DNA from 2 places in the Colwellia sp. MB02u-10 genome. Region 2 is predicted to be linked to the other one. Evidence: riboswitches for the same ligand, from Rfam matches in the RefSeq annotation. Region 2 holds a riboswitch; the other holds the start of a gene.
The links. Region 2 has a riboswitch for lysine ahead of lysC (lysine-sensitive aspartokinase 3). Riboswitches for the same ligand answer to the same signal wherever they lie in the genome.
Positions count from the first base shown of each region.

Region 1: linked by a shared signal. The riboswitch ahead of dapA (4-hydroxy-tetrahydrodipicolinate synthase) and the one ahead of lysC (lysine-sensitive aspartokinase 3) in region 2 are both predicted to bind lysine.

Region 1 is NZ_JACGVK010000139.1:59,357-65,447, reverse strand. Features, by position in the region: gene H4J59_RS18045 (methyltransferase) at 1-828, opposite strand, end outside; lysine riboswitch at 1,298-1,535, shown strand; gene dapA (4-hydroxy-tetrahydrodipicolinate synthase) at 1,616-2,626, shown strand; gene H4J59_RS18035 (2,3,4,5-tetrahydropyridine-2,6-dicarboxylate N-succinyltransferase) at 2,623-3,372, shown strand; gene H4J59_RS18030 (PLP-dependent decarboxylase) at 3,382-4,644, shown strand; gene H4J59_RS18025 (succinylglutamate desuccinylase/aspartoacylase family protein) at 4,684-5,832, shown strand; gene yjgA (ribosome biogenesis factor YjgA) at 5,939-6,091, opposite strand, start outside.
Region 2 is NZ_JACGVK010000120.1:124,738-130,828, reverse strand. Features, by position in the region: gene lysC (lysine-sensitive aspartokinase 3) at 1-845, opposite strand, end outside; lysine riboswitch at 1,125-1,317, opposite strand; gene H4J59_RS11570 (ElyC/SanA/YdcF family protein) at 1,595-2,347, shown strand; gene H4J59_RS11565 (Nif3-like dinuclear metal center hexameric protein) at 2,538-3,296, opposite strand; gene H4J59_RS11560 (class I SAM-dependent methyltransferase) at 3,350-4,111, opposite strand; gene gloB (hydroxyacylglutathione hydrolase) at 4,172-4,981, shown strand; gene H4J59_RS11550 (LysM peptidoglycan-binding domain-containing protein) at 5,061-6,091, shown strand, end outside.

The sequences.
Region 1 (6,091 bases), on a different contig from region 2:
GGAAATGACAAAATCATAGCGTTCTTGAACATTAGATAAGCTATCTGAGGCAATATATTGCCCGCTTAACTGGTTTAAAGACAGTGTTGTTTGCGCTGAGTGCAAGGCTAACGCACTCACATCAACCAAGGTTAATGTTGTTTTTGGGTGAACTGTGCCGATATAAGCGGCAATAACCCCCGCACCACAACCAAAGTCTAAAACTTTACCTGAAATAACATCAGGTAAGTGTGCTAATAAAACTTCTGTACCCGTGTCTAGTGCATTTTGGCTAAATACGCCTGGCAAAGCGGCAATTTTTAGTACTTTATCTTGTAGCTGTATTGGGTAGTATTTATAAAATTTTTGTAGATCAAAGCGAGGCAGTGAGGGTTTTAATTTGCCAATGTACATTAAGCAATGTCTTGCAGCGTCAACATTTTGGCAATATTCTAGGTAATCAATACCGAGTTTTTCGGCTGACTTTACTCCCGCTTTATTTTCACCAACAATGACTATGGCGGCATCGTCTGTCATTGACTCAGCGAGCATAGCTAAGGTAAAACTAAATTCAGCCTTACTTTTTGGAAAATGGATGATCGCCATATCATGTTTGGTTTTGGCGATATACTCGACGCAAAAATGTGCGTCTACACGGCTATTTTTCAATTGCTGACAAGTTTTATATTCAGCATAATTAGTGTGGTAACTATCAATATGAGCAGCGCTATGCTGACTTAAGTAATGGCTAATAAAACCATCGTCTGCGATATTAACCAAAAGAGGTCTGGTTGCGGCTAGTGCCTCACTATTTCGGTTTAATATTTGGTTAATGTTACTTATTGCCATGAAGATACCTGTAATTAAGCTAACTATTATTTATGGGGGCTATTTATTGACGATATTTATGGCTCGAGTTATGTAAAAATACCGGCGTTACTTTAAAGAAAAATTATCATAATGACAGGGCGAACTCAGCGAGTATTCATTAATACAGCCGTTGTGGATATGTCATAGTGCTGCGTAGTCTACGCGAATTTAATTATCTCGCCATCTTTAGTCCACAGGGGGAAAGCTATTTTGATTCAGTTCAACTTATCGGGCGTAGCTTGTTTTCGTTATGGGCACTCTAGTTATTGAGGACCCAGATGGTATTCACTGATTAGAAAAATAAATAAAAGCAATAAAATCAAACTATTAAATTTAAATAGTGGTATACGTCTAGCCGTCTATTGACTGTGCTTATATTTAAATGTTTTAATATTGTTGTCCCTTATTCCAGTGTGATTAATCGTAAAAGATTAATCACCGCCAATAAAGGGCCAGAAGAGGAGCGTTAACCAGGTAGTTATTGTGAAGAGATCAAACTCTAGTGAGCAATAATGAGGGGGTTTAACGCCGAGGTAATTGCCTTGTTGATAAGGTAATTGCCGGTTGTTAAGGCTTAATTGTTAATATATAACCATTAAGTTTTATAGTCATTGGATATACGTTCGACGGCTACTAGGTTGAATCCTTGCAACTGTCACCTAACTAGGTGGAGAGCTTCTGGCCTTTGTAAAGGCCAAATTTCATCCTAGAAATTTTGTCTGTACAAGCGCCTAAAAGTTCTCCGAACGACAAAAGTTCGAGAGCAATGAATCAAAAAAAACCGATAGAAAATCACCTGATAACAGACCGACCTTTGGTTTGGACCGCACTGATCACGCCATTATTTGATGATGACGGCATTGACTATGTTAGTTTGCGTAAGCTAGTGCTACAACAAAATGCGGCTCACAATGGCATTTTATTATTGGGCAGCACGGGCGAGGGCTTAGCGTTAACCGCGCAAGAGCATTTAAGTATAGTGCAATACGTTTGTGCGATGACGTTACAAGTGCCGATAATGGTTGCTGTTGGCGGCTATAATCTTAACGAGCAACTGGCCTGGATAGCTAAATGCAATAAATTGCCGATAACGGCTTATTTACTTACTAGCCCTATTTATGCCAAGCCGGGGCCCGTAGGGCAAACCGCTTGGTTTAAAAGTTTACTCGATGCTGCAAACGTCCCTTGTATGCTTTATAACGTGCCTTCACGCAGCAGTGTTGAAATTTCCTTTTCGGCCTTACAACAATTACAAAACCATAAAAACTGTTGGGCACTGAAAGAAGCCAGTGGCGATCTTAATAAACTGCTGGCCTATAGAGAGCATTGCCCTAACCTTGACTTGTATAGTGGTGAAGACGCCATGATGCCATACCTTGCGAGTGCCAATGTTAAAGGTTTGGTGTCGGTTTGCGCTAACGTTTGGCCAGAAGCCACTCGGCAATATGTTGCTATGGCCTTAGCTTATCAACATGAAGGACTTTTTCCGCTTTGGCATAAAGCGATATCGGCATTATTTCAAGTGTCTAGTCCGATACCGGTAAAAGTGTTAATGGCTGAGCTGAATATTATTGGCTCTGCAAAACTTCGTCTACCCTTATGCCAAGCAGAACTTTCAGCGCAACACGGTTTACTCGATATTCATCAACACATTCAGCAATGGTTAGCGAGTAACAGCAGCAAGCCTCTAGCTCAGCATCAGACTACTGATGACATTTTAAATGCACAAACCCCTCACCCTTTAGATTTAACTAACTTACGAGCAATAAAATCATGACTTGGCAACAAACATTAACAGACTTAGAAACCGGTAAAGTTCGTGCAGCAGAACAAAATAGCGATGGCACTTGGCAAGTCAATACCGCGGTTAAACAAGCCATTTTAGCGGCATTTAAAGCCGGAGAAAACACTGAGTTCGATGGTATTTATCGTGGCTTTGTAGATAAGCATAACCTACCTGCACGGGAGTTCACCGTTGCTGATAAAGTGAGAATGGTGCCGGGTGGTTCATCGGTTCGTCGTGGTGCCTATGTTGCGCCAGGCGTAATTATTATGCCACCGGCCTATATTAATGTTGGCGCTTTTGTTGATAGTGGCACTATGATTGACAGCCATGCTTTGATTGGCTCATGCGCACAAATAGGCAAAAATGTTCACGTTTCTGCCGCGGTACAAATTGGTGGTGTGCTTGAGCCGATTGGCGCTAGTCCGGTGATTATTGAAGATAACGCCTTTTTAAGTGCTGGCGTGATTATTGTAGAAGGCATTGTCGTGAAAAAAGGTGCGGTTTTAGCCCCAGGCGTATCGTTGTCGGCCTCGGTAGCTGTTTATGACTGTGTCAATAATGTGATACTGGAAAAGGGTGCTGACATTCCTGAAAATGCAGTTGTGGTACCGGGTACACGACCGGTTGCGGGTGATTGGGCTCAGCAGCAAGGACTTAACATGGCTTGCGCATTAATTGTTAAATACCGAGATGAAAAAAGTAATGCCGCTTTAGAACTTGAATCTGTACTGCGTTAGGATCAAAAAATGACTGCCATGTTAAATTCGACAGCTAGGCCAAACTGGCTTAGACCTGCTGTACTTGCACCGCTAGCACAGCACAGTGAAGCACTTAAAAACAGTGTGGAAGCTGAGCAAGATGAAGACGGTTTTTTTCTTTACGATTTAGATTACCTTGAGCAACACTTGTCGGTGTTAATGCAACAAGAGGTGATTAAACTCTGGTTTGCTGTTAAGGCTAATCCCTTGTCGCGTGTAATAAGCACCTTAGCGCAGCAAGGTTTTAATTTTGATGTGGCGAGTCAAGGCGAACTAACGCAAGTATTAGCACAAAATGTTCAAGCCGATCGCATTCTCAATACCGGTCCGGCCAAATCAAAGCGACAAATGAAAGCTTTTTTAAGCCAAGGCGTGCGCACTTTTGTCGTGGAGAGTTTGAACCAGTTGCAATGGCTTAATGAAGCAGCAATAGAATTGGCTTGCCAACCACAAGTATTATTAAGAGTACAATTACAGTGGCAAGAAGGTGAAAAAAATCCTTTAGGGGGTAATGAAGTGACGCCTTTTGGTTTATCTTGCCAAGAGTGGCAAACCATAAAAGTTAGTCACTTTCCGGCGTTAAATATTAATGGCTTGCATATTTTCCAATGGGGAAATATGCTCAGCAATGCTCGGATGTATGAGCTTTGGTCACAAATGGTCACGCCATTGTTATCGCTAGCAAAACAATTGGGCATGAGGTTAGAAGTCTTAGATTTAGGCGGTGGCCTAGGTGTTGATTACCTGCAAACAGGGCAAGGCCTAAGCTGGAAACAAATTGTTGCCGACTTAGCCAAAATAAAAGCACAGGCAGGTGTTAGCGAGCTCTGGCTAGAGCTAGGTCGTTTTGCCGTTGCTGACATGGGTTATTACGTGACTTCGGTTGTTGACCGTAAACAAAACTTTCAGCAGCAACAATTAGTGCTTGCCGGTGGCATCAATCATTTAATTCGCCCGGCAATTACCGAGCAGCCCTTTCCTGTCACTATGCTGAGAGAGTCGGCAGCAAGCCCTGGTTATTTTGATCTACATGGCCCGCTTTGTACCAGTTTAGATAAATTGGGTACCTTGGCAATAGCCAGTGATGTTGATGTGGGTGACCAATTAATTTTTGGTTTAGCCGGCGCTTATGGCTTTACTGAAAGTATGCCGTTTTTTCTTTGTCATCAAATTGCCGCTGAATATGTTTTACAGCAAGGCAAAATTGAGCAAGTACGTGCAGCAGAGCCTGCAACTTGGTATTTACGTTAACCTAGTCAATAAAGTCGTTTGATTGGTAAGAGATTATTTATGAATTTAATCAGTAAAGAAGTGATGCATGTCGGTGAAATGGCCAGTGGTGCTGCGCTTACCGTGCCGGTTTATCGTATTAAGGGTAAACAGCAGGGGCCTGATGTTTATATCCAGGCTAATATGCATGGCGCAGAAGTGCAGGGCAATGCGGTTATTTTTCAGTTACTAGAGCAATTAAAAACCCTTGAATTAAATGGCAGTATTACGCTCGTGCCTTATGCCAACCCTGTGGCTTGTAATCATAAAAATGGGGAATATACCTTAGGGCGATTTGATCCCATTACCGGCGTTAATTGGAACCGGATGTTTCATTTTGATGCCGATATTATTGCGCCGTTTGCACAAGCGCATTTAACCGCTACTAGCGCTGAAATTGAGGGAGCGTTTAAAGCATTACTGTTGCAGCAAATAGCTGAAAAGTTAAATCATAATATTTATGGCCTGACGACAGGGCAACGCATTGCCTTTCAACTGCAGCGGTTAGCACATCAAGCTGATATTGTTTTAGATCTGCACACTGGGCCGATTTCCAGTAAGCACTTATATTGTCCTGAATATGCCATAGCCAGTGCAAAGCACTTTGATATCCCACATACCTTATTGATTCCTAACGACTTTGATGGTGCATTAGATGAAGCCACATTCTGTCCTTGGTGGCAATTACAGCAGACCTTTGCTGCCCTTGGCCGTGACTTTCCTATAACTAAAACTGAGGCCAATCATGGCCAAGATGTTATTATCAAAGAGAGTTTTACCGTTGAGTTGGGTTCACAAGAGCAGATTGATTTAGAGGTTGCCCGTGAAGATGCTTTAGGTATTTTAAGTTATCTGCAGTATCAAGGTGTGATCAATAGCCAAGATTACCAGCCGAAAACCATGACGCGTTACAGCTGTATGTTAGCCGATTACAAGGCACTATATTCCCCCATGGGCGGTATGGTGGATTACTTGGCTCAATTTGGTCAGCCTTTAGCGGCAGGAGAACCATTAGCGCGTATTTTACGTATGGATAATTATGGTGATGGCGACCCATTACACTATATAACCTTAGATCACAGTGTCATACCAATTTTGCATTTTGCTTCGGCGAGTGTCAATCAAGGTACTGAACTTTATAAAGTATTTAGTAAGTTTAGTATTTTATAGTCGTGCGTTTTGAAAAGAAAAAGCGCCTTGATTTAGCCTTAAATCAAGGCGCTTTTTTTGTGCCGTTATCCGGGCTATTATTTTTTAATAGCGATTTAAACCCTAGCTACTTAAAAACTACGTGTTCTTTTAAGTAAGTAAACAAGTCACGGTAATGTTTACCGGTTTTTTCAGCACTGTGCTCTTTTTTCGCCTGACGGACTAATTGTCTCAGCTTTTGCCTTTCCATGCTGTCGCATTCGGCTAACAAGGCTTCAAT
Region 2 (6,091 bases):
ATATCTTGCCGCATAGCGGGAATAAGTGTCGCTGGATGCAGAATTTTTGCGCCAAAGGTGGCCATTTCGGCCGCTTCACCGAAACTAATTTCATTAATCGAACGTGCTTGATCTGTTATCCGTGGATCGGTAGTAAAAATACCAACCACGTCAGTCCAAATGCTTAAATTACTGGCTTGAACAGCTTCAGCTAACAACGCTGCGCTGTAATCAGAGCCTCCGCGACCTAAGGTGGTCGTATTACCTTGTTGGTCACAGCCGATAAAACCTTGTGTAACAATAACTTGATCATTAAGTAAGGGATAAAGTAGTGCTTTAGTATTTGCGGCCAATTCGGTTAAATCAACTTGCGCTTTACCATATAAACTATCCGTTTTCATGACTTGGCGAACATCAAAATAATGACCATTCACATCGACGAGTTGTAACACTTGTGCAAAAATTCGTGAACTGAATTGTTCACCAAAACTCAAGATTTCATCACTGGTTTTTGTGCTGTATTGCTTTGCTTGTTGCTCAGCACAGGCACCTAACGCATTTAATAAGCCTGATATTTCTTGATCAATAGCTTGATGATTATCAAAGTGCTGAGTTATGGCAAATTGAATATCAGCAATATGGCTAATAATTTGTTGTTGTTCGCTTATCGAAACGTCTGCTTGGCTTAAACGCACTAAGTGATTAGTAACACCAGCACTGGCTGATACCACCACTAAACGGTTAGTGCTATTATTTTTAATAATATCCGCGCAGCGTAACATCGCATGAAAATCAGCAACACTGGTGCCGCCAAACTTTGCAACGGTAATATTTTCAGTATTGGTATGATCTATGATTACAGACATGCAGATTCTCCATGAGTTTGAGATTGAATGGTTAAACATTCGAGTCTATCGCGAGATGTATATTTAGATAACAATATATATTTAAATAACAATGTGCCAACACTAGTGCGATTAAGGCTGGTAAGATGGGATATTAACATAAAAATTCTTCCTAAACGCCTGCATTGCTAAAGGTACTTCATTAAACATAGCAAATATAACAGGCAAATAACTAACAGGAAGAGCATGACTGAGCGTAGAGTGAATTAGGTTAAAAACCCGTTATTCAGGCGGTACTATTCAGCCAGAAGCTCTCCACCCTATGCTAAAAAAACTTATGTTTTTCTAGCGGTGACAGCCCTAAGGATTCAGCCCTAGCGACCGAATATGATATGCCCCCATATCAATATTCTCGGCAATTGTCCCCCTCAGTAACAGTCAAAGGAATGGGTCCTCATGTTACTTACCTAGCAATTGCGCCTCTTCTGGTGCAAAAAATTTTCTATTTCTGTACTACTTAATTCATAACACCATCATACTTGATAGATAAGGGCATTATAAAAGTGGAGTAAAAATTCTAATTTTTAGCGCAGCCATTAAACCCTATTTAAGCGTAAATATCAACAGACTTTTAGACGTCCAAATAAAATAGTTTGTCACCATTAGTCACGGCTTCAAATGGCTACTGCTTCAAAGTCTTATAATTGTTATGCTTGAGTAACTTGAAAACTTATCACCCTATTCGTATAGCCTATTTTGGACTGAGTCACATGGATCTATTTTTACTAAAAAAAATTATTAGCTTAATGATTATGCCACTGAGCATGATTCTCTTACTGTTAATTATTGCTATTATTTTTTATCGTTTAAAACCAAAATTGAGTTTTTGGGCGCTATTTACCGCAAGCACTTTATTATTTTTGAGTACCTTTCCACCTTTGTCCAATAACATCATGGCGGCATTAGAAGATAATTATCCCGCATTTACCCGCAGCAATAAGCCGGTTGATTATATTATTATTTTGGGCGGTGTTCACACCAGCGTTCAGGGGTTGCCTGCGACTAGTGAATTAAAGTCTAGTTCACTAGAAAGGTTAGTTGAGGCTGTTCGTATCTACCGCCTGCACCCCGAAGCACAAATAATCACCTCAGGCTTTGCCGATGGCGATGTCAGTTCAAACGCAGAAAAAGTTAAGCAAGCAGCAATATTATTAGGTGTGCCAAAAAATAAAATATTGACTGAAAATTTCCCTCAAGATACCGAAGAAGAAGCACAACTTATTGCACCACGCGTGTTAAATAAAAATGTCGTACTCGTCACTAGTGCCAATCATTTACCCAGAGCCATGGCCTATTTCCAACGCTACGGCGTCAATCCAATACCTGCACCGGCAAGCCCATGGGTTAAAAGCAATGGGCTTACTCCATGGTCTTATTACGTACCTAATGCTAAAAAATTACAACAAACCACTACGGTTTGGTACGAAACCCTCGGGCGTATAGTGCAATGGTTTAAAGGCTAACCGCTAACCAACTAAAAACATCAGCAATTTGTACAACACGACTTAATGACCAAGAAGCCTTGTTGTGCAGTAACACATTTACATAAGGCTAATTCTTTAAAAAGTACAATTGTGCATGAACAGCAGTATTGGTCTTGGTACTATATTGGTGCTATATGTTGCCGATATATTGGTATTAATAATCTACCGTTTAGGCCGGGTTATCAATATCAATAAACTTAGCCTCTAATGGCAAATGTTGATTAAAATGTTCGGCTAATGCTTTAGCGCCATAGCGCTCGGTGGCATGGTGGCCAGCGCAATAAAAATGAATATCCATCTCGCGCGCAACATGAGTGGTTTGCTCAGATACTTCACCACTGATAAAAGCGTCTATGCCGTGTTCAGCCGCTAACTCAATATAGCCTTGCCCACCACCGCTGCACCAAGCAACAGTTTTAATCGCTTTATTTGATGGCGGCGCTATGTGCAAGCAAGTTCGGTTGAGCTTTTCGTTAATGCGTTGCTCAAGTGCTTGTGGGCTAAGTTCACGAGTAAAGTCTCCACGTACAGCAACACTCAAGGCGTTACCCTCTTCCAATGGCGCGACATTATTGATTGAAAATAATTTCGCTAATTGTGCGTTATTACCTAAGCTTGGATGAATATCTAAGGGTAAATGATAGGCAAATAAACTGATGTCATTTGCCAGTAACGCCTTAATGCGTTTATGTTTCATACCACGGATGACATAACTTTCATTCTTCCAAAAAAAGCCATGGTGTACGACTAACGCATCGGCTTTTTCAGCAATCGCTTGTTCGATTAACGCTTGTGTAGCGGTAACGCCCGTGATGACCTTACTGACCTTGTCTCGCCCCTGAATTTGTAGACCATTTGGACAAAAGTCTTTAATTTGTTCAGGCTTTAATAAGTTGTTTAAATAGCTTTCGAATTCATGAAGTTGCATTAATTAATTCTGACCTTAAATATTGAGTTATTATATTTAGTACTGCTTTACCATTACTGATTAGTTTTTTTACTTGTTTTTCTTGATGAATTCATCGTTGGCACCTTCACGGGCTCAAAGTGTGGCCTGAGTTGCCATTTGGGTTTGATCGGCGTTAAAGGTAATACGCGCTTTTTAGCCACAATGACATAAACAGAGCCTAGACTTGGAAAATAACGTGCTGCTATATTATGCCAATGGTTACAAAAAAAACCCTGAGTGAGTTGCCCAGATAGGGACGAATGCAAAAACCGTTTATCTAGTTGGATCTCAAATCCCATTAAGTGCAGCCAATCTTTCACTCGCATAGGTGAAAATAATCTTTCATTCCAAGGCGTTTGCTTGCGCCTGTAAGGAATAAATTGATTAAGACCCACTAAACTAAAAGGATTAAATCCAGTGATCACTAAATAGCCATTAGGAATTAATACCCGATTGGCTTCACGCACCACATGATGGGGGTCTAACGAAAACTCCAAAGCATGCGCTAATACGCAGACATCAACACTGTGCTTTTGTAACGGTAAATCATCAATCTCAGCAATAACATCACCATTTCCCAGCGGGTTTGTTAAGGTTAATTGATGTTTGATCGGGCTATCTACACTCGATATTTCACCACTTAAAGCGCCTATTTTTAGCATATGATAGCCAAAAAACTTTGGCCACCAAGGGGCTAACGCTTGATTAATATTGGCAACTATCAAGTCACCGTTAGGTAAGTTTTGCCAAGATTTTGGATAATCAGGGTGCCTAAATGAGAGTGCTGGCTTCATTATATTAAACTGTCGAAAAAGTAAGTATAATCATATCTTCAGTATACTCAGGAGCCACACATGCAGCAAACCCAAAGCAGCACTAATATGAAAGTTTCCATGATAAAGGCCTTTTCAGATAATTATATCTGGGCTATTTCGTCGAATTTAGGTCACAACATGGCCTTAGTTGACCCAGGTGACGCCAATGTTTGTATCGAATTTATTGAACAACAAAAACTGCAACTGTCGAGTATATTAATCACTCACCATCACGCTGATCACGTGGGTGGTATTAAAAAACTTGTTGATTATTGTAAAAGTAAGCAATGGCCATTAACCATTTACGGTCCTGAGAGTGAAAACATTCCACACTGTGATGTTGCACTGAGCGAAAGCGCTAAAGTTGAGTTAACTGATTTAGGCCTTGAATTTGATGTCATTGATCTTCCAGGTCATACCAGTGGCCATATAGCTTATGTATCACAAGACAGTTTATTTTGTGGTGATACTTTGTTTTCAGGTGGCTGTGGTCGCCTTTTCGAAGGCACGCCGAGCCAAATGCTCTGCTCATTAGAAAAGCTAAGCGCTTTACCTGAGCGCACTCAAGTCTATTGTGCTCATGAATATACTCAAGCTAACCTTAATTTTGCTCTAAGTGTTGAACCCGATAATACCGAGTTGGTAGATTATTATAATCAAGTAATACAAAAGCGCGAACAAGACATTGCCACTATCCCGACATCAATCATGCTTGAAAAGAAAATCAATCCGTTTCTACGCTGTAACGAGCCTAGTTTGATGACAAGCGCGGCTGAGTTCAGTGGTGATAAGGTTAATGATAAATTACAAACCTTTACCATTATTCGCGCATGGAAAGACAATTTTTAAGGCGTTTTTATTGCACAAATCTTGAATAACCGCCCTAAATAAGTGACACTGGTGGCTAGTAAATTTAAATAGACCTTGCATGAAGAATATAACCCTATCTATCGCAACCGTACTGCTATTGTCTGGTTGCCAATCAATTTTAAACCAAAATCAATCAAATAACCTTGAAACTAATGCTGATGTTCAAGTACTTATCGATGTTGCCTCATCGGCAGAGATCAATCAAGCGCTGCTGGTTGATGAAGCTATTGACGTTATTCATCCCATTGCCGACGGTGATATAGATCTGGGCAACGACATAAAAGAAAGCTATTTGTCAAATGATGTTTGGCAACGAATTCGCAGCAAACTTGAATTTTCGATACCCGAGGATCCTCGTGTTGTTAGCCAACGAAATTGGTTTATTAAACACCCTGAATACCTAAACCGCGTAGCTAAGCGCGCCGAGCCATTTTTGCATTACATCGTTGAAGCATTAGAAGCGAACGATATACCCATTGAAATTGCCTTATTACCCATAGTTGAAAGCGCTTTTGACCCTTTTGCTTACTCGCATGGTCGTGCATCAGGTATGTGGCAATTTATTCCCGGCACAGGCAAACGCTTTGGCATGAAACAAAATTGGTGGTTTGACGGACGACGTGACATAGTTGCCTCAACTCAAGGTGCTATTGAGTATTTAACATACTTGAACAAGTTTTTTGATGGTGATTGGATGCTAGCGCTCGCCGCTTACAACTCAGGTGAGGGACGAGTAAGACGTGCCGTTAGAAAAAATAAAAAGAAGAACCTACCTACAGATTTTTGGTCTTTAGATTTACCAAGAGAAACTCGTGCTTATGTACCTAAATTATTAGCGTTAGCTGACATTGTAAAACGTAGCGAAGAATTTAAAATTAAACTGCACGTAATTGATAATAGCTCGGTGATTAGTCAAGTCGATATTGGTTCACAGCTTGATTTAGCCAAAGCAGCGCAATTAGCTGACTTGTCATTAACAGAGTTGCAGCGACTCAATCCAGGTTTTAATCGTTGGGCAACCGACCCTGACGGCCCGCATTATTTATTGTTGCCCAACCACAAAATAGAAAGCTTTAAACAAGGCCTTGC